Regions from separate parts of the Scandinavium sp. UTDF21-P1B genome, predicted to be linked through region 2. Evidence: predicted binding sites of a transcription regulator. Region 2 holds the regulator's gene; the other holds the start of a gene.

The links. The regulator ArgR, encoded in region 2, controls arginine synthesis, uptake and breakdown. The targets are predictions, from matches to a motif close to ANTGAATAAAAATACANT.
Region 1: a site for ArgR is predicted at 3,069-3,086, ahead of argA (amino-acid N-acetyltransferase). Genes of this name have one in related genera too.

The regions. Positions count from the first base shown of each region.
Region 1 is NZ_JBFLVD010000006.1:77,735-90,204, reverse strand. Features, by position in the region: gene mltA (murein transglycosylase A) at 1-1,003, opposite strand, end outside; tRNA gene AB1287_RS03240 (tRNA-Met) at 1,202-1,278, shown strand; tRNA gene AB1287_RS03235 (tRNA-Met) at 1,329-1,405, shown strand; tRNA gene AB1287_RS03230 (tRNA-Met) at 1,453-1,529, shown strand; gene amiC (N-acetylmuramoyl-L-alanine amidase AmiC) at 1,637-2,890, opposite strand; gene argA (amino-acid N-acetyltransferase) at 3,119-4,450, shown strand; gene recD (exodeoxyribonuclease V subunit alpha) at 4,487-6,322, opposite strand; gene recB (exodeoxyribonuclease V subunit beta) at 6,319-9,861, opposite strand; gene ptrA (pitrilysin) at 9,858-12,470, opposite strand, start outside.
Region 2 is NZ_JBFLVD010000014.1:35,062-47,531, reverse strand. Features, by position in the region: gene gltD (glutamate synthase subunit GltD) at 1-1,152, shown strand, start outside; gene sspB (ClpXP protease specificity-enhancing factor) at 1,267-1,761, opposite strand; gene sspA (stringent starvation protein SspA) at 1,766-2,404, opposite strand; gene rpsI (30S ribosomal protein S9) at 2,714-3,106, opposite strand; gene rplM (50S ribosomal protein L13) at 3,122-3,550, opposite strand; gene zapE (cell division protein ZapE) at 3,771-4,898, opposite strand; gene zapG (Z-ring associated protein ZapG) at 5,088-5,486, shown strand; gene degQ (serine endoprotease DegQ) at 5,651-7,024, shown strand; gene degS (outer membrane-stress sensor serine endopeptidase DegS) at 7,113-8,171, shown strand; gene mdh (malate dehydrogenase) at 8,227-9,165, opposite strand; gene argR (transcriptional regulator ArgR) at 9,580-10,050, shown strand; gene yhcN (peroxide/acid stress response protein YhcN) at 10,430-10,693, shown strand; gene yhcN-B (DUF1471 family stress response protein YhcN-B) at 10,801-11,067, shown strand; gene AB1287_RS10905 (barstar family protein) at 11,117-11,392, opposite strand; gene AB1287_RS10900 (NAD-dependent succinate-semialdehyde dehydrogenase) at 11,444-12,470, opposite strand, start outside.

The DNA.
Region 1 (12,470 bases), on a different contig from region 2:
GGCCAATGCCCTGATAAATATCGAAGTGCTGGCCTTTGATCGCCCCGCCAACGTCCAGCGCAACCATCAAACGCAGCTCATACTGACCGTTGAATTTACCGTTGTTGTCCAGCTGCGGGACTTCTGCCAGCAGCGTGGTACCCGGTGGGATAATGCTCTTGTCAGAGGCAACCGACGCGCGACCAATCAGCGGCACCGCGCTCGCCCCTTTCACCGGCGCGAAAGATTGTGGCTTAAAGAAAACGAACGACTGGTTCTCCTCAAGCAAGGCACGTACCTCTGCTTCGCTATGGGTTTCACCCCAGTGGCGAATGACCTGCATCGACATATCTTCTTTCTTATATTCCCCGCGATCGACCAGCACCTTGCCGATGCTGCGGTACGGCCAGCCATTTTTCCCGGCGTAGCTGAAGAAGTTCAGCGGCGTGCCGTCGCCAAAATCGATATAGCCGCTGCCCTGCACGTCCATGATGAAGTTATCCATCAGAGAGTTGCTGTAAGCCAGAATGTAGTTGTCGCTCAGCGCCCCGGCATAAATCTCCGCACGGGAAGGCAGACGGCCGCGCTTAGGTGGCATACGGTAGATTGGGTACTGAAATGCACCCTGACGTGTATGACGTGCTTCAATCACCGGCGTGTAATAGCCCGTGAATTGCACGTTGCCGTAGTTATCTGCCCCCTGCATCTGCCACGCATCAAGCCCGTACTGCTTTAAGGTGCGGGTATCTCCTCCGGACTGCAGCCACTGCTGAACGGCGGCAAAGACGTTGCTCTGATTGCCATACAGTCGCGGGGAGGCATTGCGAATTTCATTCACCTGCTGAGCGAAGTCACCGGCGTTAATCGGCGCGCCCACGGCGTCCGGCTGGTTCACCAGAGAAAAAGGCTGGCTGAACTTTCCGTCATTATATTGTTGACCGCGATCGGTCGGTTTGGAGGAACAGGCGGCGAGCAGCGTCATCAGCGCGCCTGTTGCCAGAATTTTAGCCCAACGTCCTTTCATGGTATCTCGTCTTCTTTCTTATGCCGAATGCGGGATGAAGATAACAAACCGCCAGGGGTATTGAAATGTGATAACGTGCCACAGGCCCTATTTTGCGCAAAAAATCACCTATGCGTTTTGTTTTTACCCACTCTTTGATATTTATGCTAAAAAGGGGTTGCATCAAATCCAGACCCGCGTATAGTGCGCATCCACGGACGCGGGATGGAGCAGCCTGGTAGCTCGTCGGGCTCATAACCCGAAGGTCGTCGGTTCAAATCCGGCTCCCGCAACCAATTAAAATATGAAGTAAAAGGTTTACCTGATGGAAGGGTAAACAGACGGACGCGGGGTGGAGCAGCCTGGTAGCTCGTCGGGCTCATAACCCGAAGGTCGTCGGTTCAAATCCGGCCCCCGCAACCAATAAAATATGAAGTATCAAGTTTATCTTATAGAGATAAGCGCTCAGGCGCGGGATGGAGCAGCCTGGTAGCTCGTCGGGCTCATAACCCGAAGGTCGTCGGTTCAAATCCGGCTCCCGCAACCACTTCATAAAACACTAAGCACCTTAACGGGTGTTTTTTTGTATCTGAAATCTGTAATCCAGCCAAAAAAATGACGCTTTTCAGCGCCATTCCTTTGTTTCCTGCCGTTTCAACTGAGGCGCGCGAGGGTTGCCCTATCGGCGAAGTAGGCCTTAATTCCCGCCAGAATCGACTCTGCGACTTCCTGCTGGAAGGTTGCCGTTTTCAGTTTTCGTTCTTCTTCCACGTTACTGATAAACGCGGTTTCCACCAGAATAGACGGGATATCCGGCGCTTTCAGTACCGCAAATCCGGCCTGTTCAACCCGGTTTTTGTGCAGATCGTTGATCTTACCGAGCTTGCCCAGCACCGCCTTACCGAATTTCAGGCTGTCGTTAATCGTCAACGACTGCACCATATCGAACATGGTGTGATCGACGTATCTGTCACCGCTCTTGCTGACGCCGCCGATCAGATCGGAGGCGTTCTGAGTCTGCGCCAGATATTTTGCTGCAGTGCTGGTCGCACCTTTGGTCGAGAGCGCAAACACCGAAGAACCGCTTGGCTGACGGCTGGTGAAGGCATCTGCATGAATGGAAACGAACAGGTCAGCACGCTGTTTCTGCGCCTTTACAACGCGTACTTTCAACGGAATAAAGATGTCTTCATTGCGCGTCATGTAGGCCTTCATATTGGCCTCTTTGTCGATGAGCGCCTTCAGGCGGCGGGCGATTTGCAGCACCACGTCTTTCTCACGCGTCTTGTATTTTCCCACCGCGCCGGAGTCTTCACCGCCGTGGCCCGGGTCAAGCATAATGACAATCGGCCTGTCGCGCCCGGCTTTGCCCGGCTGTGGACCACTCTGGGCCGGAGGAACCTGTTTATCCAGGTCACCTTTGTTGTAATCCTCAAGCAGCGCCAGCAGCGGATCCTGCACTTCCGTCGCGGTCGACGGGTAAAGATCCATCACCAGGCGTTCTTTAAAGCCTGCTACCGGCGCCAGCGCAAACAGCTGCGGCCGGACGTTTTGCTTGAGCTCGAAGACCATCCGCACCGTCTGCGGGTCAAACTGCCCGACGCGGGCGGACTTGATGTAAGGATCGTCACTACGAATCTGACCGCCCATGCCCTTAAGCACGGAATTGAGGTTCACCCCCTGGAGATCGACCACCAGCCGCTCAGGATTGCTCAACGCAAACTGTTTGTATTTCAGCTCGTGGCTGGATTCCAGCGTCACGCGCGTATAAGTCGACGAAGGCCAGACGCGTACGGCGACCACCCGGCTTTCAGCGGCAAGCCCCACCTGGCTTACGCTGAGTAACCACATTGCCCCGGCCCCTTTTAACAGGCCGCGACGCGTTATTCCTGACTGACTTCCCGACATGCTTCTCCCAGGCAAAAAAAATCGATTTAGCAAAGTAAACGGCTGGTTTGACCGAAAACTTTAACCAAAGGCGCATAAACTGTCATCTATAAAAGGGTAAACAATCCTGTTTAAATCCGATTTCTCGCATGCTTTATCAAGCCATTGGTTGAAATTGCTGCTTGCGTCCGGAAGAAAAACAGAATAAAAATACAATAATTACGAATAATCATGCATAGAGGTTGTACTGTGGTGAAGGAACGTAAAACCGAACTGGTTGAGGGATTTCGTCATTCTGTTCCCTACATTAACGCCCACCGCGGCAAGACGTTTGTCATCATGCTTGGTGGTGAAGCCATTGAGCATGAAAATTTCTCAAGCATTGTCAATGATATAGGCTTACTACACAGTCTGGGCATTCGCCTGGTACTGGTGTATGGTGCCCGCCCGCAGATTGACGCCAATCTGGCACAGCATCATCACGAGCCGCTGTACCACAAAAATACCCGAGTGACTGACGCCAAAACCCTCGACCTGGTGAAGCAGGCCGCCGGGATGCTGCAACTCGACATCACCGCCCGTTTGTCAATGAGCCTCAACAACACGCCGTTGCAGGGCGCGCATATCAACGTCGTCAGCGGTAATTTCATTATCGCGCAGCCGCTGGGCGTCGATGACGGCATTGATTACTGTCACAGCGGGCGTATTCGCCGCATTGACGAAGAAGCCATTCATCGCCAGCTCGACAGCGGCGCCATCGTGCTGATGGGCCCGGTGGCCGTCTCCGTGACCGGGGAAAGCTTCAACCTGACCTCGGAAGAAATTGCCACACAGCTCGCCATCAAGCTGAAAGCGGAAAAAATGATCGGCTTTTGCTCCTCGCAGGGCGTACTGAATGCCGAAGGCGAGATAATCTCTGAACTGTTCCCGAACGAAGCGCAGGCGCGTGTTGAAGCTCTGGAAACGGAAGGCGACTATTACTCCGGTACGGTACGTTTCCTGCGCGGCGCGGTGAAGGCCTGCCGCAGCGGCGTTCGTCGTTGTCACCTCATCAGCTACCAGGAAAACGGTGCGCTGCTGCAGGAGCTCTTCTCCCGCGACGGCATCGGTACGCAGATTGTGATGGAAAGCGCCGAGCAAATTCGTCGCGCCACCATCAACGACATCGGCGGGATCCTCGAGCTTATCGAGCCCCTGGAGCAACAGGGCATTCTGGTGCGTCGTTCGCGCGAGCAGCTCGAAATGGAAATCGACAAGTTCACGGTTATTCAGCGCGATAACACCACCATCGCCTGCGCCGCACTCTATCCTTTTCCGGAAGAACGCATCGGCGAGATGGCCTGCGTGGCGGTCCATCCCGACTATCGCAGCTCGTCGCGCGGTGAAGTGCTGCTGGAGCGCGTTGCCGCTCAGGCCCGGCAGATGGGGCTCAGTAAGCTGTTTGTCCTGACCACCCGCAGCATTCACTGGTTCCAGGAGCGCGGATTCACGCCTGTCGAAGTGGATTTGCTGCCGGAGAGTAAAAAAGAGATGTACAACTATCAGCGCCGTTCGAAGGTGCTGATGGCGGATTTAACCTGACGAATGAGCTGCCGGGCGGCAATGGGTTTGCCCGGCCTACATTCTGGCAAATAACGCCGCCAGCCCGCTTCGCCGCTCGGTCCTTACCGTAATCGCTTTCGCCAGCAGTTTCTTATCCGCATACAGCGACAGCTGCTTTTTGGCACGCGTAATCGCGGTATAGACAAGCTCCCGCGTCACCAGCGGCACGCTTTGCGAAGGCAAAATCAGCGCCGCGTGGTTGAATTCCGAGCCCTGTGATTTATGCACCGTCATCGCCCAGGCGGTGTCGTGCTCCGGCAGGCGGCTCGGCTGCACGGATTTGATGCTGCCATCCGGCATCGGGAACCAGACGCGCAGCCCTGTGCCGCGATCTAACGCCACGCCGATATCCCCATTAAACAACCCGAGCGTGCTGTCGTTGCGGGCGATCATCACCGGTCGCCCTTCGTACCAGCGGGAATGCCGTGAAGGCGTAATACGCCTCTGGCGGGCGAGCGTTTGCTCCAGCTGTTCATTCACGCCACTGACGCCATACGGCCCTTCACGCAGCGCACAAAGCAGCTGATATTGCGAAAATGCGCCGAGAACGTCTGCCGGCTCAGCGCAAGCCTTCAACAGCGACAGATAATCTGCGTAACCCGCCACCGCAGCGTTGAGCATATCGTCATACTCTGCGGTGGTTTTCAGCGATTTGAGTTCGATGTCGGAAAAGCCCTCGGCAAAGACGGCGTTCATCGCCTGCGGATCGCCTGCATTCACCGCTTTTGCCAGCTGACCTATGCCGGAATCGCTGCCAAAGCGGTAGCTTTTTTGCAGCAGGCACAGGCTGTCGCGCAGCGCACCTGCCTGCGTACCTTCGCCTGCAGGAACCGGGAAGCCGGTGATTCGGCTTAGTTCCTGCGCCCTTGCTGGCGTATATCCGGCGTTAACCCAGGCACAGATATCGCCGAGCACCGCGCCGGCTTCAACCGAGGCCAGCTGATCGCGATCGCCCAGGAAAATCACCCTGGCGTGTTCAGGCAGCGCCGCAATCAACCGCGCCATCATCGGCAGGTCGATCATTGAGGCTTCATCCACGACCAGTACGTCGAGATGCAGCGGGTTGCCCGCGTGGTAGCGCAGGCGCTGACTGCCCGGCTGGGCACCCAGCAGACGGTGAAGCGTTCCTGCCTCCGCCGGCAGCCATTTCTTCTGTTCGTCGGTTAACGGCAGCTCTCGCAGGGCAGTACCTAACGATTCTGTCAGGCGTGCTGCCGCTTTGCCCGTCGGAGCCGCCAGCCGGATACGACATTTAGGCTGGGTATTGGTCTGGATCAGCGCCACCAGCAGTTTCGCAACCGTGGTCGTTTTCCCGGTGCCCGGACCGCCAGAAATCACAGAGATTCGTCTGGTTAACGCAACAGCTGCAGCCACCTTCTGCCAGTCGGTTTTACCTGAAGGCGGGAAAAGGGCACTTAGCGTTGTCGTCAGCAGCGCTTCATCTGTCGATACCAGAGGCCCGGCCTGGCTAAAGAATCGGGCAATGGCAGACTCGTTCTGCCACAGGCGATTAAGGTAGAGCCGCCCTTCGCTCAGCACCAGCGGCGTCGCTTCTGTGCCATCGCTGACGGCAGGGGACACCCGTAGCAGCGATTCAATATTGTCCACCGGACCTGCCAACGCAAACAGCTGTTGCCAGAGCGCCTGCGCCCGGTCCGGGGCCTGCTCATCGGGCTGAAAGTGAGACAGCGGCAGGCAAACGTGTCCTTCTCCCGCATCCCGACTAAGTAACGCTGCCGCCAGCAGGACGGCGGGGTTATCGTGCTCTGCAACCATCAGGGCAAACTGAACATCTAACGGGCGCAGCAGCTTTTGTTGAGCGGCTTCCATCAGCAGGGTCTTCATGTTCATCCTTTCACCTCCTGTGCATCGCCCGCGAACAGCTTGTCCATACCATCGATTAGGGCTTTATCGGGCCTCGTGGCATACATGCCCTGCCCGCTTTCTCCCCCATCCACGCCGCGTAAAAACAGATAAATCACGCCGCCAAAGTGCGCATCATAGTCATAATCCCGCAGCCGGTGGCGCAAATAGCGGTGGAGCGCAAGGCTGTAAAGCTGGTACTGCAAATCATAGCGGTGCGACTGCATCGCCTGCGCCATCGCCGCCTGGGTGTAGGCTTCGCTGTTCTCCCCCAGCCAGTTCGATTTATAGTCCAGCAGGTAGTAGCGCCCATCGTGGCGGAACACGAGGTCGATAAAACCTTTCAGCATTCCGCTGACCTGGCGGAAATCAAGCGGCGGACAACCGGCGGATAACGCATCATACTGGCGAATCAGCGTATCCAGCTTCTGCGGTACCAGCAGCTGCTCTATCGGCAGATAAAACTCCATCTCAACCTGTTTGTCCCTGGCCGTCAGCTGACTCAGCGAGATCCCGGCACCTGACAGCGGCGTTTGCAGCACAACGCCCAGCCACTGGGTTAAAACGGGAGCCCATTTTGCCTCGAAGCCGTTACGTTCAAGCTGTTCCTGCATCCACATTTCAGACACGGGCTGAGTGAAGTCGATCTCTTCGAACAGGCTGTGCAGGAAGGTACCTGGCGATGCACCACGGGGGAAATGATGAGGCGTTAATTCGGCGTCTTCGATGACCTCCGCCACGCCCGCCGCGTCAATATCCAGACGCGGCAGCAAATCCTGCGCCACGCTATGACCGCGCTGCTGGAGACCGGAATAGCTGGTCACTCGCCAGTCGTCATTGATGCGACGCTGCATTTCCCGGGCGCACAGCTCCGGCATTTCAGGCGTGAGAGCCTGCCAGCGGCCCCCCTCGGGCAGTACGGCGATCTGCAAATCTACATGTTCATTACAAAGTTCGCGCAGGCAGGTCTCAAGCCCGGCGGCGTCTTTGGCCTCACCTTTTTGCACCAGGCGCCCCAGGGCACTGTGATGCAGTTCTGTGTCGGTCGCTTTATCACTCCGACGCGGGCTGAGCGGAGCAATACCCAGGCTGCAATGCCAGATTGCACGGGTCAACGCCACGTAGAGCAAACGCAAGTCTTCGGCCAGGCGTTCTGCCTCGGCGAGCTCCAGGCTCTCCTCGCCGTTGTGCAAATCAAGCACCGCGGCAAAGGAGCTGCGATCGTGATAGAACGCCTGATCCTGCTTACGATAGCGGGCAATAAACGGTAGCCAGACCAGCGAGTATTCCAGCCCTTTTGATTTATGCACCGTGACGATTTGCACCAGGTGCTTGTCGCTTTCCAGACGCATTTGTTGCCCGGAGGCGCCGCTGTTCGGATCGACAATCTGCTGTGCCAGCCAGCGCATTAGTGCGTGCTCACTTTCAAGCTGCCCGGCGGCTTCCTGGAGCAGCTCGCTGAGGTGCAGGATATCCGTCAGACGCCGCTCGCCGCCGTGGGTCGCCAGCAGGTTTTCCGCGATATTGCGGGCTGCCATCAGCGCCCGCAGCATCGCCATCACGCCGCGCTGCTGCCAGAGTTGGCGATACTGGCTGAACTCTTCCACCAGCGCATCCCACGCCAGCTCATCCAGGTTGAGCCCTTCAATATCCTGCGCATTCAGGCCGAAAAGTGAACTGGCCAGCGCGCTACGCAGGCTGCTTTCCCGCTCCGGCGCAAGCACCGCCTGCAGCAGCCACAGCAGCTCCTGCGCTTCAGGCGTTTCAAACACGCTGTCGCGGTTAGAGAGATAGACGGACGGAATGCCAAGTACATTCAGCGCATCGCGCACCAGCGCAGCTTCCTGGCGGTTACGCACCAGTACGGTGATATCCGAAGCCTGAACCGGACGAGCCTGTTCACCTCGCCAGAGCAGAGCATCGCCACGCTGCCCGGCGCTCAGCCAGTCGCGAATTTGACCCGCGCAGAGCTGCGCCATAAAAGCCTGATAATCTCCAGCCCCCACGCTATTGCCCGGCATCAGCCAGAAGCGCATCGCGGGCTGGCTCTCACCTTTGAGCTCAAAGCGTAACGTCTGATTTTTGGGGGCAGACTTTACAGGCAGAAAAGGGATATCACGGAACATGAAGGGGTTATCAGCAGTGCTGAACAGCTGATTGACGCTTTCCACCACGCCAGGTGCGGAGCGCCAGTTAGTATCAAGCGTGTAGTGCGCAGTCACATCGCTGCGGGCGCGCATATAGGTAAAAATATCTGCACCGCGGAAGGCGTAAATAGCCTGTTTCGGATCGCCAATCAGCAGCAGCGCGGTATCCGGCTGCTGTCGCCAGATGCGGCGGAAAATGCGGTACTGTTGCGGATCGGTGTCCTGAAATTCATCAATCATCGCCACCGGGAAACGCTGGCGGATCGCTGCGGCTAACGCCTCGCCGCTTTCACTCTGCAACGCCTGGTCCAGGCGACTGAGCATATCGTCAAAGCCCATCTCCCCGCGTCGCAGTTTCTCCCGGGCGACCGCCTCACGGATTTCAGTCATCGCCCTTGAAATCACAAGATCGTTCAGCGACGGCGGTGCGGCCAGGATCGCATCGATCGTCTCAAAAAGCGCATGCCGCGGCGGCTCGCCTCCCTCTTTGGTCCGGGAGATTAAAAAAGTCTGAGAAAATTTACCCAGATGCTCCGCAAGCTGATATCCGGCCTGTTCTTCTCGGGCCCAGTCGGTTACGGCATCCAGCCAGCGCCCCTGATTGGCCCGGTTGTATTTGTTTCGCTGAATGCCGGAGTTTTCGATGATCTCCGGCAGCTCGCCTGCGGCCGCAAGCCACTGGGCTTTTATGTCCGCGATTTGTGCCACAATTTGCTGATGCCGGGCGATCAGCGTCTCGTTTGACGGCGGCGATTTAAGCTGCGGAGCTTCGCCCTGAAGGTAGCGATCGATGGATTTCAGCAGTTCCTGAGGACCCATCCAGCTGGCGTGGATAGCCTCGGCCACCTCACGCGGCAGCGGGTAACAGTGACGCCGCCAGAAATCCGCACAGGCCTGAAAGCGCAGCCGGGACTCGTCTTCGATCAGTTGCTGTTCGAACAGCATGCCCGATTCAAAGGCATTGAGGCTCAGCATACGCTGGCAAAAGCCGTGGATGGTAAAGACGGCAGCTTCATCCATCTGGCGTTCGGCGAGCAAAAGCACTTCCGCAGCCTGTTCTTTGTTCGGGATTTCTTCCAGCAGGCTGGCATAAAGCGGATTATCGGTGCGGTTACGCAGGCAGGCGATGCGCAGTTCGTGAATATTGCTGCGGATACGGCCGCGCAGCTCTTCGGTGGCCGCTTCTGTGAAGGTCACCACCAGCAGTTCTTCAACGTCGACAGGACGGACAAAGGCGGCTTCGCCGCCCAGTCCAAGCAGCAGCCGCAAATAGAGTGCGGCGATAGTGTAGGTTTTTCCGGTGCCCGCTGAGGCTTCAATCAGGCGCTCACCCGTTAACGGCAAGCGCAGGGGATTTAAGGACTCGGCGGTCTCGGTCATTCGTTCTCTCTCATCAGCGGCATGGATTGCTGCAACGCGCTGACGCTTTCCCAGACCTTCCAGCCTTTCGGGTGAACATAGGTTGTTTTCCCGTTCTGGCTGCCGGAGACCTGAGAAAGGACGGTCATGCCCTGCGGCTCCACCACCGTCTGATGGAAGAAGTCAGCAAGCTTTTGCGGCGTCAGCAGTTTTATCTGAGCCACTACTTTATCACGTGAATCAAAGCGCATATTACCGCGATCGAAATCTTTGCTGAGCTTCGAGGCTTCATCACCCAGCGTTTGCGGCGGCTGCTGCATCTGCGCAATCACCGACTGCTGTATTTGCGCGAACTCTTCGGGCTTCATGGCCCGCAATTTGGCCTCAGCCGTCGGGAAGAATGCCTTAAAGCGCTGCCAGAGGAAATCCGGCTGCTTGTCGCTGCTCTGCAACAGGAAACCGACGCCCCACTGGCGGCCAATGTTCATCGGGAAGGCAAATACCGCATAGCCCAGTTGCTCTTCGGTGCGCAGCTGATTGTAGAACCACGGCTGGATAATTTGACCAAGCATGGCGCTGGCGGCGGAGCTACTGAATTCATCGGCTTTGGCCGGGGCGAATACCGCAGCAAGCGCGGAGTCGCTGGTGTTTCCTGCTTTTTCGAAGATGGCATTCTGATTTTTATCCACCACCACGTCTTTATTGCGGCACCACTCGCTGCCGTGCGCATGAAGCTGATTCTGAACTTTTCGCGCCAGAGCCACAGAATTTTCGGCCGTCATATTACCCACCACCAGGAATTCCGGACGCGCACCGGCTTTCAGCTCATCACGCCAGGCCAGCACGTCTTTCAGGGTGATCGACGGCAACAGGTCACGGCGCACTTCACGCTGGAAATAAGGCACCTGAGACAGCATCTGAATCGGCATGATAGCCTGATCGAACGCTTTGCCCTTCTCGGCGGAATCCAGCATTTGCGCATACCAGGATTTCGCCTGCGCGAGCTGCTCTTCGGTTGGCTGATAGCTGAAATAGCCCTGGAGCAGTGCGTCAAAGAGCTGCGGCAGACGCTGGGTATAGCCGCTGGCGTTGACCATCAGACCATTGTTGGCCCCGGTGGAGAAGCTGATACCGCCTACAGCGGCCTGATTGCTTAACTGGTCAAGCGCTATCCCTGCCAGATAATCATTCAGCGCGAAAATGACCTGATTGCGTGCACTGTCCATCGCGTGAGGGTTGCGCAGTACTAACGTCACGTCAGCCTTAGGCTCGCTGGCAAAGTAACGGCTCGGCGTGTACACAACGCGCAGCTGTGGCTCATCGACGATAAGCTGCGGCTTGTCGCTGACTTTTTCAGGCTTAATCAGGGAGAAATCATCCGGAATGTACGGGTTCAGCGTTGGCAGCTGCAGGGCAATTTTGGCCGATTCCTGCTGCCACTGGCTGAAGGTCTGCGGGCTGATTTTATCCACCTGATAAGGCGCATCCACGAAATAGGCCGTTTTGTTATGCGGCTCGTTCGGGCTGATGTACCAGATACGCGCATTTTGCGGGGTCATCATTGCCAGCCGATCGTTAATCGCTTTCTCATCGTACCGATCGGCAATATTCACCGCATCGAGCGTGTGTTCCACCGGCACGCGAATCATGGTGTCCGCCAGCCATTCGACGTAATCCATATCCCGGTTGATGGACGGGTAGCGGAAATCGAGATCCAGCACGTGCGCCAGCTCATCGAAATAGCGTTTATCCACGCCCTTTTCGCGCAGCAAATTGAGGTAGCTGAATATCGCAGCTACAACCTGGTCGCGGTTCGCCAGCCCTTTATCGGTCAGGGTGGCAGAAATTGCCAGTACGCCGCTGTTACCGTTCACTATCGGGTCAGAGTCGGCGCGAATCCCCTCGGCCAGCCCCTGATTTTGCAGCCAGTCAGACAAGGTTCCCGGGCTACGGTTGCCAATCAGGTACGTCACCAGTTCATCGGTTTTGCTGCGGAACTGGGCGGTGTTGTTATCAATACGAAACTCCACGCGCAGCACTTTGCGAGGCACAGCAGGCGTGTAGTGAATGATGATGCCTTTCTGCGCGTCAGTCACAACCGGCACGGTAATTTCAGGGCGAGTGATATTTTTATCAGACACGCGGCCCCAGGTTTTTGCGGCCATTTTAGCCAGCTCCGGCAGGGGCTTGTTGCTGTAGATAACCGCCTTCATCAGGTTGGCTGAATAATACTTGTCACGGAATGCGAGTAGCGCGTCCAGCACCGGGCTGCCCGGTTTGTCGCTCAGCGTTTCGAGGTTACCGCCGGAGAAGCGAGCGCCAGGGTGCGCCGGGTTAATGGTTTCGGCGCTGACCTGAGCCATGCGCATCCCATCACGACTACGGGCCATGGTCAGTTCGGAGTTTACGGCGTTTCGTTCGCGGTCAGCGTACTTTTTATCGAGCAGCGGCTCAGCAATCGCATCGGCCAGGCGATCGACAGCGCCTTCCAGCGCGTCGTTTTCCACTTCAAGGTAGAAAGCCGTGCGGTACGGGGCGGTACTGGCGTTGTGGCTACCGCCGTGCATTTTGAGGTATTCGGCGAGGCTGTCCGGCTGCGGGTACTTTTTAGACCCCATCAGCGTCATATG
Region 2 (12,470 bases):
CTGCCGGAAGTGTGCGGCCGCGTCTGCCCACAGGACCGCCTGTGTGAAGGGTCCTGTACGCTGAACGACGAGTTTGGCGCGGTGACCATCGGCAATATCGAGCGCTACATCAACGATAAAGCCTTCGAGATGGGCTGGCGTCCCGATCTCACTGGCGTGAAGCAGACCGGTAAAACGGTCGCCATTATCGGCGCTGGCCCGGCGGGCCTTGCCTGTGCCGACGTGCTGACCCGCAACGGCGTGAAGGCGGTGGTCTTCGATCGCCATCCTGAAATCGGCGGTCTGCTCACTTTTGGTATTCCGGCCTTTAAGCTGGAAAAAGAGGTCATGACCCGTCGCCGTGAAATTTTCACCGGCATGGGCATTGAGTTCAAACTGAATACCGAAGTGGGCCGCGATGTGCAGCTCGACGACCTGCTAAAAGATTATGATGCCGTATTCCTCGGCGTCGGTACCTATCAGTCCATGCGCGGTGGTCTTGAAAATGAAGAAGCGGAGGGCGTGTTTGACGCGCTGCCGTTCCTGATTGCCAACACCAAGCAGATCATGGGCTACGGCGAATCTGCCGACGAGCCGTATGTTAACATGCAAGGCAAACGCGTAGTGGTTCTGGGCGGTGGCGATACCGCAATGGACTGCGTACGTACTTCCGTTCGTCAGGGTGCAGCGCATGTTACCTGTGCTTATCGTCGTGATGAAGAGAACATGCCAGGCTCACGTCGCGAAGTCAAAAACGCGCGGGAAGAAGGCGTGGAGTTCCAGTTCAACGTGCAGCCGCTGGGTGTCGAAGTGAACGCCAACGGTAAAGTGAGCGGCGTGAAAATGGCGCGCACGGAAATGGGCGCGCCGGATGCCAAAGGCCGTCGTCGTGCTGAAATCGTTGCCGGCTCCGAACACGTGGTTCCTGCCGATGCGGTAGTGATGGCGTTCGGTTTCCGTCCTCACAGCATGGAATGGCTGGCGAAACACAGCGTTGAGCTCGATTCCCAGGGCCGTATCATCGCACCGGAAGGCAGCGATAACGCCTTCCAGACCAGCAACCCGAAAATCTTCGCCGGTGGCGATATCGTGCGCGGTTCCGATCTGGTCGTCACGGCGATTGCCGAAGGCCGTAAAGCTGCCGACGGCATTATGAACTACCTGGAAGTGTAATCCGCCTAAGGATACCCTGTCTGAAAGAATAAAAGCCCGGCTTGCTGATGCAGCCGGGCTTTTTTACGTTTTCAAGGTACAAATGAAAACAGGCCCGAATGGGCCTGTTGAGGATTACTTCACTACGCGTAGCGCCGGACGACCACCGCGTGGCGGCGGCGTGTCGTCAGGATCGTTATCATCATCGCCATCTGGCTTATCGCCATCGATGACTGACATCACGGTTTCGTTTTCTGCGCCGGTTTCCGCGTCGTCATTGACGTGAATACCGTCTTCATCGTACGCCGCTTCCGGCTCGAACATGGTGCCTGCGCCGTTTTCACGGGCATAGATTGCCAGCACGGCCGCCATAGGTACTTCAACCTGGCGCGGTACGCCGCCAAAACGCGCATTAAAGCGCACTTCGTCGTTAGCCAGCTCAAGGTTGCCTACCGCACGCGGCGCAATGTTCAGTACGATTTGCCCGTCACGCGCGTATTCCATCGGAACACGTACGCCCGGTAACGTCACGTCTACCACCAGATGAGGCGTCAGCTGGTTATCCAGCAGCCATTCATAGAATGCCCGCAGCAGATAAGGACGACGTGGCGTCAGCTGTGACACATCCATTCAGTTAGCCCCGACCGAGGCGCATTTCACGCTCGGCTTCAGTTAAGGAAGCGAGGAAGGAATCACGTTCGAAAACGCGAGTCATATACGCTTTCATCTCTTTAGAACCGGTACCGATCAGCTCAATGCCCATGACCGGCAGACGCCACAGCAGCGGTGCAAGGTAGCAGTCGACCAGGCTGAACTCGTCGCTCAGGAAATACGGCTTCTGCGTGAAGACCGGCGCAATCGCCAGCAGCTCTTCGCGCAGCTGTTTGCGGGCAGTTTCTGCCTGAGCAGCCGTACCGTTCATGACGGTATTCATCAGCGAGTACCAGTCTTTTTCGATGCGGTGCATATACAGACGGCTTTCACCACGCGCCACCGGGTAAACCGGCATCAGCGGCGGGTGCGGAAAACGCTCGTCCAGATATTCCATAATGATGCGAGATTCCCACAGGGTCAGCTCGCGATCCACCAGTGTCGGTACGCTTTGATTCGGGTTGAGGTCAATCAGATCCTGAGGTGGATTGTCCTTCTCCACATGCTCAATCTCAAAGCTGACACCCTTTTCGGCCAGCACAATGCGGACCTGATGGCTATAGATGTCAGTAGGACCAGAAAACAGCGTCATTACCGAACGTTTGTTGGCAGCGACAGCCATGAAAACCTCCAGGTATATTCAGAATTTTTACTGCTACCCGCCACAACATGTGACCGGCCAGTGGTAAAGCCCCGTAAGCGTCGAACGACATTCCTGTTCAAAAAACAAAAAATGAACAACCGCCTGCATTTGGGCACAAAATTGGATGATAGTTTACCAGATTTTGATGGATTTGTGTTGAGGCGATTCTGGAAATGCTGAAAAAGGATGAAAAGAGAGTGGAGGATTGTGGATAACGCCGGTTTTATTCATAAAAAAACCCGCCGAAGCGGGTTTTTTCGCCAATTGTTCTGCATAAGCAGAAACCAATTAACGTTTGGAGAACTGAGGACGACGACGTGCTTTACGCAGACCGACTTTCTTACGTTCAACCTGACGAGCATCACGAGTAACGAAGCCAGCTTTACGCAGTTCGCCACGCAGGGACTCATCGTACTCCATCAGAGCGCGGGTGATACCGTGACGGATCGCACCAGCCTGACCAGAGATACCACCACCTTTAACGGTGATGTACAGATCCAGTTTCTCAACCATGTCGACCAGTTCCAGCGGCTGACGAACTACCATGCGGGCAGTTTCACGACCGAAGTACTGTTCCAGAGAACGTTGGTTGATAACGATTTTGCCGTTGCCCGGTTTGATAAACACGCGAGCTGCGGAACTTTTGCGGCGACCAGTGCCGTAGTATTGATTTTCAGCCATTGCCTATAATCCCGATTAGATGTCAAGAACTTGCGGTTGCTGTGCCGCGTGGTTGTGCTCGTTACCCGCGTAAACTTTCAGTTTACGGAACATTGCACGACCCAGCGGGCCTTTTGGCAGCATGCCTTTAACCGCGATTTCAATCACACGCTCAGGACGGCGGGCAATCATCTCTTCAAAGGTCGCTTGTTTGATACCACCGATGTGGCCGGTGTGATGGTAATACACTTTGTCTTCACGCTTGTTACCGGTTACAGCAACTTTTTCTGCGTTCAGAACGATGATGTAATCACCCGTATCTACGTGCGGAGTGTATTCCGCTTTATGCTTACCGCGCAGGCGACGAGCCAGTTCGGAAGCCAGACGGCCCAGAGTTTTACCGGTCGCGTCAACAACATACCAGTCGCGCTGTACGGTTTCTGGTTTAGCTGTAAAAGTTTTCATTAAAAGCTTACCCAAATAAATAAGTTACACGTTGGTGAACACCCAAACGTTTAAAAGTTGAGGCTCACACGACAAAGTCCGGCAAACCTACCCCTTCGAATAGCCTATGCCAGCACATAGAAAGTTTTGGGAAAAAAACCTTCTCGTAACGTGGGGTCGCAAGATTATAGAGAAGTCACGGTCAAAGATCGACCCCTAAATGTGATTTGCCAGGGGGTTTTTAACCGGCCAGATGTTCACGCTTTAAATACTCTTCGCTTTGCATCTCCTGCAGGCGCGAAAGGCAGCGCTGGAACTCAAATTTCAGACGCTCGCCCTGATAAATATCGTGGAGTGGCACGGTCGCGCTCACCACCAGTTTGACATGACGTTCATAGAATTCATCCACCAGCGCAATAAAACGCCGCGCCTCACTTTCCATTAATGTCGTCATCACCGGTACATCAAACAACATCACGGTATGAAACAGACGCGAAAGAGCAATGTAATCATGCTGACTACGGGCATCCACGCACAGCGTGGTGAACGAGACTGCCAGAGTTTGATTTTCTGCCCCCAGCGTTGGCAGTGAACGGTGGTTGATTTCAAGCACAGTCGGCTTCTCGCGTCGGGTACCGGAGAGCGCCAGCCAGAGTTTGTCCATCTGCTGGTGCGTCTCATCGTTCAGCGGCGATAGCCACAAATGCGCCTGGGTCAGCGTCCGCAGACGATAGTCAATCCCGGCATCCACATTCATGATGTCGCAGTTTGCTTTAATAGCATCGATCGCAGGCAGGAAACGTGCGCGCTGCAAACCGTTGCGGTACAGGTCATCAGGAGGAATGTTGGAGGTCGCCACCAGCGTGATCCCACGTGCAAAAAGGGCCTTCATCAGGCCGCCTAACAGCATCGCGTCCGTAATGTCTGAGACAAAAAATTCATCAAAGCACAGCACGTCGGTTTCGGACTTAAAGCGGTCGGCCACGATTTCCAGCGGATCGCTGTGCCCCTGCAGCGCGGTGAGTTCTTCATGCACGCGGAGCATAAAACGGTGAAAGTGGAGACGCTGCTTACGCTCTCCAGGCAGGCTTTGATAAAACATATCCATCAGCCAGGTTTTCCCACGCCCTACGCCGCCCCACATATATAAGCCGCGTACCGGAACCCGGGAAGCTGACTCGTGCTTACCCAACAGTTTACCTAATTTGGCCCGCAGACCGCCTTTTGTCGGGCTTTGCGCCGGAAGAGAGGTCAGTTGCTGGTAGATAATATCCAGCCGGGAAACGGCCTCACGCTGAACGTCATCGGGTTGGTAGCTCCCCTCTTTCAGGGCCTGTTCATATCGCGATGTGGGGGTCATGCTTTGCATAAGTTGTTGTTATTTCCTGAAAAGCAACGTGCAGCAGTTCACGGTTGTCGAAAAAAAGGCCGTTCTACAGTACGCGATGACACGCCAGGATTCCACTTCTAAGGGATTAGCGGTTATAGTGGCACTATCGGGCGCAGGCGAGGAGCCTTATTGCCACCCTACGGAACCACAAAACAACGGGAGAAGTTCATGACCTGGGAATATGCGCTAATTGGTCTGGTTGTCGGTCTCATCATTGGCGCCGTCGCTATGCGATTTGGTAACCGCAAGTTACGTCAACAGCAGGCCCTGCAGTACGAACTGGAAAAGAATAAAGCAGAGCTGGACGAGTATCGTGAAGAACTGGTCAGCCACTTTGCCCGCAGCGCCGAGCTGCTCGACAATATGGCTCATGACTACCGCCAGCTGTATCAGCATATGGCGAAAAGCTCCAGCAGCCTGCTGCCGGAAATGAGCGCGGAAGAAAACCCGTTCCGTAACCGCCTGTCAGAGTCCGAGGCCAGTAACGATCAGGCGCCGGTTCAGATGCCACGCGACTATTCTGATGGCGCATCCGGTCTGCTGCGCAGCGCCGCCAAACGCGACTAACCCCTCTTTATTTACGGGCGCAGCCCTTGCGCCCGCCACTTCCTTCCCGCCCCGGCTATTATTAATCATCAACCTCATTGTTAGACGTCCGAAAATTCAATAACATCGGGCTGTTTATGGGCGTATTTTTTCTCACATTCCTCAGGTCATGAGAGCCAGCATCAATGAAGAAAAAAACTTTATTACTGAGTGCGTTAGCGTTAAGCGTCGGGTTATCTCTTGGCGTGGCGATGCCGGTGTCAGCTTCTCTGCCTGCAGTTCTGCCAGGCCAGGGGCAGATGCCAAGCCTCGCGCCGATGCTGGAGAAAGTGCTGCCTGCGGTGGTAAGCGTTCAGGTGGAGGGGACGGCCACACCGGCAAGCCAGGGACAAGTCCCTGACGAACTTAAGAAATATTTTGGTGACGACGCGCCAGTCGATCAGCCCCAGCCGTTCGAAGGGCTGGGCTCTGGCGTCATTATTGATGCTGCCAAAGGGTACGTGCTCACCAACAATCACGTCGTTAACCAGGCACAAAAAATCAGCGTCCAGCTGAACGATGGCCGTGAGTTTGACGCCAAACTGGTCGGCAGCGATGATCAAAGTGACATCGCGCTGCTTCAGCTCCAGAAAGCCGATCACCTGACGCAAATCGCCATCGCTGATTCCGACAAGCTGCGCGTCGGGGATTTTGCCGTGGCGGTAGGCAATCCGTTTGGTCTGGGCCAGACCGCCACATCGGGGATAATCTCCGCACTGGGGCGCAGCGGCCTGAATCTTGAAGGCCTGGAAAACTTTATCCAGACCGATGCCTCCATTAACCGGGGCAACTCCGGCGGCGCGCTGCTGAACCTCAACGGAGAACTGGTTGGGATCAACACCGCCATTCTCGCGCCGAGCGGCGGCAGCATTGGCATCGGCTTTGCGATCCCAAGCAACATGGCGATTACCCTCGCCAAACAGCTGATTCAGTTTGGCGAGATCAAGCGCGGCCTTTTAGGTGTTAAAGGCATGGAGATGAGCGCAGATATCGCCAAAGCGTTCAATCTCAATATCCAGCGCGGGGCGTTCGTCAGCGAAGTGTTGCCAGGCTCTGGTTCGGCAAAAGCGGGGGTTAAAGCGGGCGATATTATCGTGAGCCTCAATGATAAGCCGCTCAGCAGCTTTGCTGAACTGCGTTCGCGTATCGCCACGACGGAGCCGGGCACCAAAGTAAAACTTGGGCTGCTACGCGATGGCAAGCCGATGACCGTTGAGGTCACGCTGGATAAGAGTACCTCTTCCACGGCCAGCGCAGAGCTGATTACTCCGGCGTTGCGGGGAGCGTCCCTGAGCGACGGTCAAATGAAAGACGGTACTAAAGGTGTTGTTCTCAACGACGTTGAAAAAGGCAGCGCCGCAGCTCAGGTTGGCTTACATAAAGATGATGTGATCATCGGCATTAACCGCCAGCGCGTGCAGTCTATCGCTGAAATGCGCAAGGTGCTGGAAGCCAAACCTGCCATCATTGCGCTGAATGTGATGCGCGGGAATGAGAGCATCTATCTGCTGCTGCGTTAGGACCTGTTAAGGGCGGACATTGCCTGCGTGTGATGTCCGCATAACTCGTGCTATGCTGCCCCGGTTCCCTTACCTGTGATAATCGCACATGCTTGCAAAGCTTTTACGTTCAGTCGCAATTGGATGCATCGTCAGTGGCATTTTGTTAGCCGCCATGCCTTCGTTGCGCCAGCTTAACCCCCTTTCATCCACGACGTATGACAGCGCGGATGAATCGCCGGTCAGCTACAATCCCGCAGTGAAGCGGGCGGCGCCTGCCGTCGTTAACATCTATAACCGCGCGCTGAACAATAACAGCCATAACGTATTAACGCTCGGCTCCGGCGTGATCATGGACGAGCGCGGGTACATTATTACCAACAAGCATGTGATTAACGATGCCGATCAGATCATCGTCGCTTTGCAGGACGGGCGCGTTTTCGAGGCGCTCATTGTCGGATCCGACAGCCTGACTGATCTTGCGGTGCTCAAAATCAACGCCAGCGGCGGGCTGCCGGTCATTCCGATTAACCCGAAACGCATCCCGCACATTGGCGATGTGGTGCTGGCCATCGGCAACCCGTACAACCTCGGGCAAACCATCACCCAGGGCATTATCAGCGCCACCGGGCGTATTGGCCTGAACCCATCCGGCCGCCAGAACTTCCTGCAAACGGATGCCTCCATTAACCACGGTAACTCCGGCGGTGCGCTGGTGAATTCGCTGGGCGAGCTGATGGGGATTAATACCCTCTCCTTTGACAAGAGCAACGACGGTGAGACACCTGAAGGAATCGGCTTCGCCATTCCATTCCAGCTGGCGACGAAAATTATGGATAAGCTTATCCGTGATGGTCGGGTGATCCGCGGTTATATCGGCATCAGCGGCCGTGAAATTGCGCCTCTTCACACTCAGGGCGGCGCGATAGATCAGATTCAGGGCATCGTGGTAAATGAAGTGGCACCTGGTGGCCCGGCTGCTGAGGCAGGCATTCAGGTCAACGACGTGATTGTTTCCGTGAACGACAAACCGGCAGTCTCTGCGCTGGAAACAATGGATCAGGTCGCCGAAATTCGTCCGGGTTCTGTCATCCCGGTTATCGTCATGCGTGACGATAAAAAGCTGACCCTGAACGTCACCATTCAGGAATACCCCGCCACCAACTAACAGGCGTAAAAAAACCGGAGCACAGGCTCCGGTTTTTACTTTCTGGCTGCCAGGCTTATTTGTTAACGAACTCTTCGCCCAGCGCGATATCTTTCTTCAGCGTATCCAGCATGCCTTCCATCGCGTGTTGTTCAAACTCGCTCAGCTTGCCGATGGACTGACGCTCTTCGACGCCGTTTTTACCCAGCAGCAGCGGCTGCGAGAAGAAACGTGCATGCTCGCCGTCACCTTCAACGTAGGCACATTCCACCACGCCTTTCTCGCCCTGCAACGCACGCACCAGCGACAGGCCGAAACGTGCCGCCGCCTGGCCCATAGACAGGGTTGCGGAACCGCCACCGGCTTTGGCTTCCACCACTTCGGTACCCGCATTCTGAATGCGTTTGGTCAGATCGGCCACTTCCTGTTCGGAGAAGCTGACACCTGGGATCTGCGACAGCAGAGGCAGAATAGTCACACCGGAGTGACCGCCGATAACCGGCACTTCAATCTCCGTTGGCTGCTTGCCTTTCAACTCCGCCACGAAGGTATTTGAGCGAATGATGTCCAGCGTGGTGACGCCGAACAGTTTGTTTTTGTCATACACGCCGGCTTTTTTCAATACTTCAGCGGCAATGGCCACCGTGGTGTTGACCGGGTTGGTGATGATACCGATACAGGCTTTTGGACAGGTTTTTGCGACCTGCTGCACCAGATTCTTCACGATGCCCGCGTTAACGTTGAACAGATCGGAGCGATCCATTCCCGGTTTACGCGCGACACCTGCGGAGATCAGCACCACATCAGCGCCTTCCAGCGCCGGGGTTGCATCTTCACCGGAGAAACCTTTGATCTTCACTGCGGTTGGAATATGGCTGAGATCGACTGCCACGCCCGGGGTAACCGGCGCAATATCATACAGGGAGAGTTCTGAGCCTGAAGGCAGTTGGGTCTTAAGTAGTAGGGCAAGCGCCTGGCCGATACCGCCAGCTGCGCCGAGGACTGCGACTTTCATCCTAAACTCCTTATTATGGTTAGTTTCATCTACCGTAACTCCGTGGCGGCAACCTTAATTCACAAGGTAAACAATAACAACAAGCGAGGGTGAAGAATGCGGCGCTGCCCGCAGCAAAACGGCGCTATCGCTCACTTTACCATCTGTGACAGACCGCCGCGACGGCGTAACCGGTCGACTGTTGGCTACAATACACCCAGCCAGATGGGCAAAACAACACCATTTTCATAACATTTGATTTACTTTTGCCGTTATTTTCGACTCGTGACGAAAGCATGTTCCCTGATAACAATTTTTGATAAAATCCTTCCCTTTCATAACATTATTTCAGCCTAATTCACGGCAGATAATTTGCATAAAAATTCATCCATATGCATAATAATGTTGTTTTTACCGCCATGATACGGGTGACTTATGCGAAGCTCGGCTAAGCAAGAAGAATTGGTCAAAGCGTTTAAAGCGCTGTTAAAAGAAGAAAAGTTCAGTTCTCAGGGAGAGATCGTCCAGGCATTACAGGAGGAGGGCTTCGAAAACATCAATCAGTCCAAAGTCTCCCGGATGCTGACGAAGTTTGGCGCAGTGCGTACGCGTAACGCCAAAATGGAGATGGTGTACTGCCTTCCTGCGGAACTCGGCGTACCAACCACCTCCAGTCCATTAAAGAATCTGGTACTGGATATCGACTATAACGACGCGGTGGTGGTTATCCATACCAGCCCTGGTGCTGCACAGCTTATCGCTCGCCTGCTGGATTCTCTGGGGAAAGCGGAGGGCATTCTTGGCAGCATCGCCGGGGATGACACCATTTTCACCACCCCTGCTCGCGGGTTTACCGTGAAAGATCTGTACGAAGCCATTCTGGTGCTGTTCGAACAAGAGCTGTAATTCTGCATCTCTCCGGCGCCCTGTCGGAGAGCGTCTTATCTTCCGGATAACAACCGAAGCGCTACATAACCCTCCCTTTACTTTAACATTAAGTGCGTTTCACTGCCTTAATGTCATCATCCAGTCAATGCTGTTAGCAAAATCGCACAAATCATCAAATTCATATATCTATATGATTTAATTAGAAATAAATCGCAAAACCCGCCGCCAACTGACGTTTTTAATGCTTTTCCGTTATAAAAACGACGCTTCTTGACACTTAATTACGAGAGAAACCATTAGCCTGGTATTAATTTTTTGGGTGATTAGTGTATACTTGATTTTGTGATGAGGGTCACGAAACAAAGACCCTGATAAAAAATTCGACGAGGTAAAAATTATGAAAATCAAAACCACTGTAAGCACATTGACCATTCTCTCTGTTCTCTCTTTTGGCGCTTTCGCTGCGGACTCTATCAACGCGGATCAAGCCGCTAATCGTGAAGCCATCGGTACCGTTTCTGTCGGCGCGGTAAGTTCTTCGCCAATGGACATGCACGAAATGCTGAACCAGAAAGCCCAGGAACAAGGCGCTTCATCCTATCGCGTGATCGAAGCACGTACCGGTGACCACTGGCACGCAACGGCTGAGCTGTACAAATAAGTTTGAATTTTAGTCAGAAGTAAAATGCATTTAATCCTGCGGCACCAGGCATAAAAAAAGCAGTTCAAACCTTCTCGCCGCACAGTAAACGAATTGAGGTAAAAATTATGAAAAGCGCAATGATTATCGCAACACTGGGTCTGGCATCCGTTCTGTCCTTCAGCGCAGGTGCAGCTGTTCATCAGGTGAACGCAGAACAGGCACAGGGCTTACAATCCATGGGTACCGTGTCTGTTTCTCAGGTCGGTAGCGCACCAATGGATATGCGTCACGAACTGGCCGCAAAAGCCGAAAAAGAAGGTGCTTCTTCTTACCGTATTATTGAAGCTCGCAGCGGCGACACCTGGCACGCCACGGCAGAGCTCTATAAATAAACCCTCGTCGTCTTATCTGACGACTTGCCCCCGCCTGTCGGGGGCTTTTTTATGCCTGACGAATATTGAAACGCAGCATCCCTTCCAGCTCTTCTTCCGCTTCATCAAACAGCAAAATGAGCGCCCCGTAGCGACGACGCTGTTTCTCTTCCAGATGTACAAACTCAATCTCCAGGGGCAGCGGCAGCTGGCTTGCGGTTACCACATCCCAGAGCGAATCGAGATCGCGAATGGGCGTACCGCTGAGCGCAAAAGTGCGGGTAAACTCACGATAGAAATCGTTTTGAGTACCTATTTCATCAAAATCAAAGGTATAGGTTTTCATTTGTACTCCGCCTTTTGCCAGAGCGGGCGGCATAACCGCCCGACATGCAGCTTACAATCCCCCAATGTGCAGGGTTTTCACTTCCAGAAACTCCTCCAGCCCCAGCACCGACCCTTCCCTTCCCAGACCGGACTCTTTTACGCCACCGAACGGCCCGAGCTCTGTCGACACGGCACATTCGTTAATCCCAATCATGCCGCTCTCAAGCGCTTGTGAAACCCGGAAGACCCGCTGCAGGTTTTGGGTATAGAAATAGGCGGCCAGCCCAAACGGCGTGTTGTTGGCACGCTGAACCACTTCGTCCTCATTGCTGAAGCGGAAACAGGCAGCCACCGGGCCGAAGGTTTCCTCCTGCGCAAGCTGCATCTCGTCGCGGCATTCGCCGAGCACCGTCGGCAGCCAGAAGTTGCCACCGAGCGCGTGCGGTTTACCGCCTGTCAGCACTTTCGCCCCTTTTGCTACCGCATCTTCAACGTGTTCACGCACCTTCTTCACCGCAGCAGGTTCAATCAGCGGTCCGACAACCACGCCCTCTTCCATCCCGTTCCCGACTTTCAGCGCGTTAACCGCCTCCGTCAGCTTTTGGGTAAAGTCGTCATAAACCTTCTCATGAATATAGAAGCGGTTTACGCTGACGCACACCTGTCCGGCGTTGCGGAACTTATTGGCGATCGCGCCTTTGACAGCCGCATCGATATCCGCATCCTCAAACACGATATAAGGCGCGTTCCCGCCCAGCTCCATTGACACTTTTTTCATCGTTTCCGCAGCATTACGGACCAGCGTTTTACCGACTGCGGTCGAACCGGTGAAGGATATTTTGCGCACTTCATGGCTCGCCATAATTGCATCACTGATTTCCTGGGTATTCCCTGCCACAGCGTTCAGTACGCCATCCGGCACGCCCGCTTTCTTCGCCAGATGCAGCAGCGCAAAGGCGCTCAGCGGGGTGTTATTTGCAGGTTTAATGATGCCAGTACAGCCTGCCGCCAGCGCCGGGCCAAGCTTGCGCGTCAGCATCGCCATCGGGAAATTCCACGGCGTGATGGCGGCGACAACGCCGACGGGTTCACGGGTT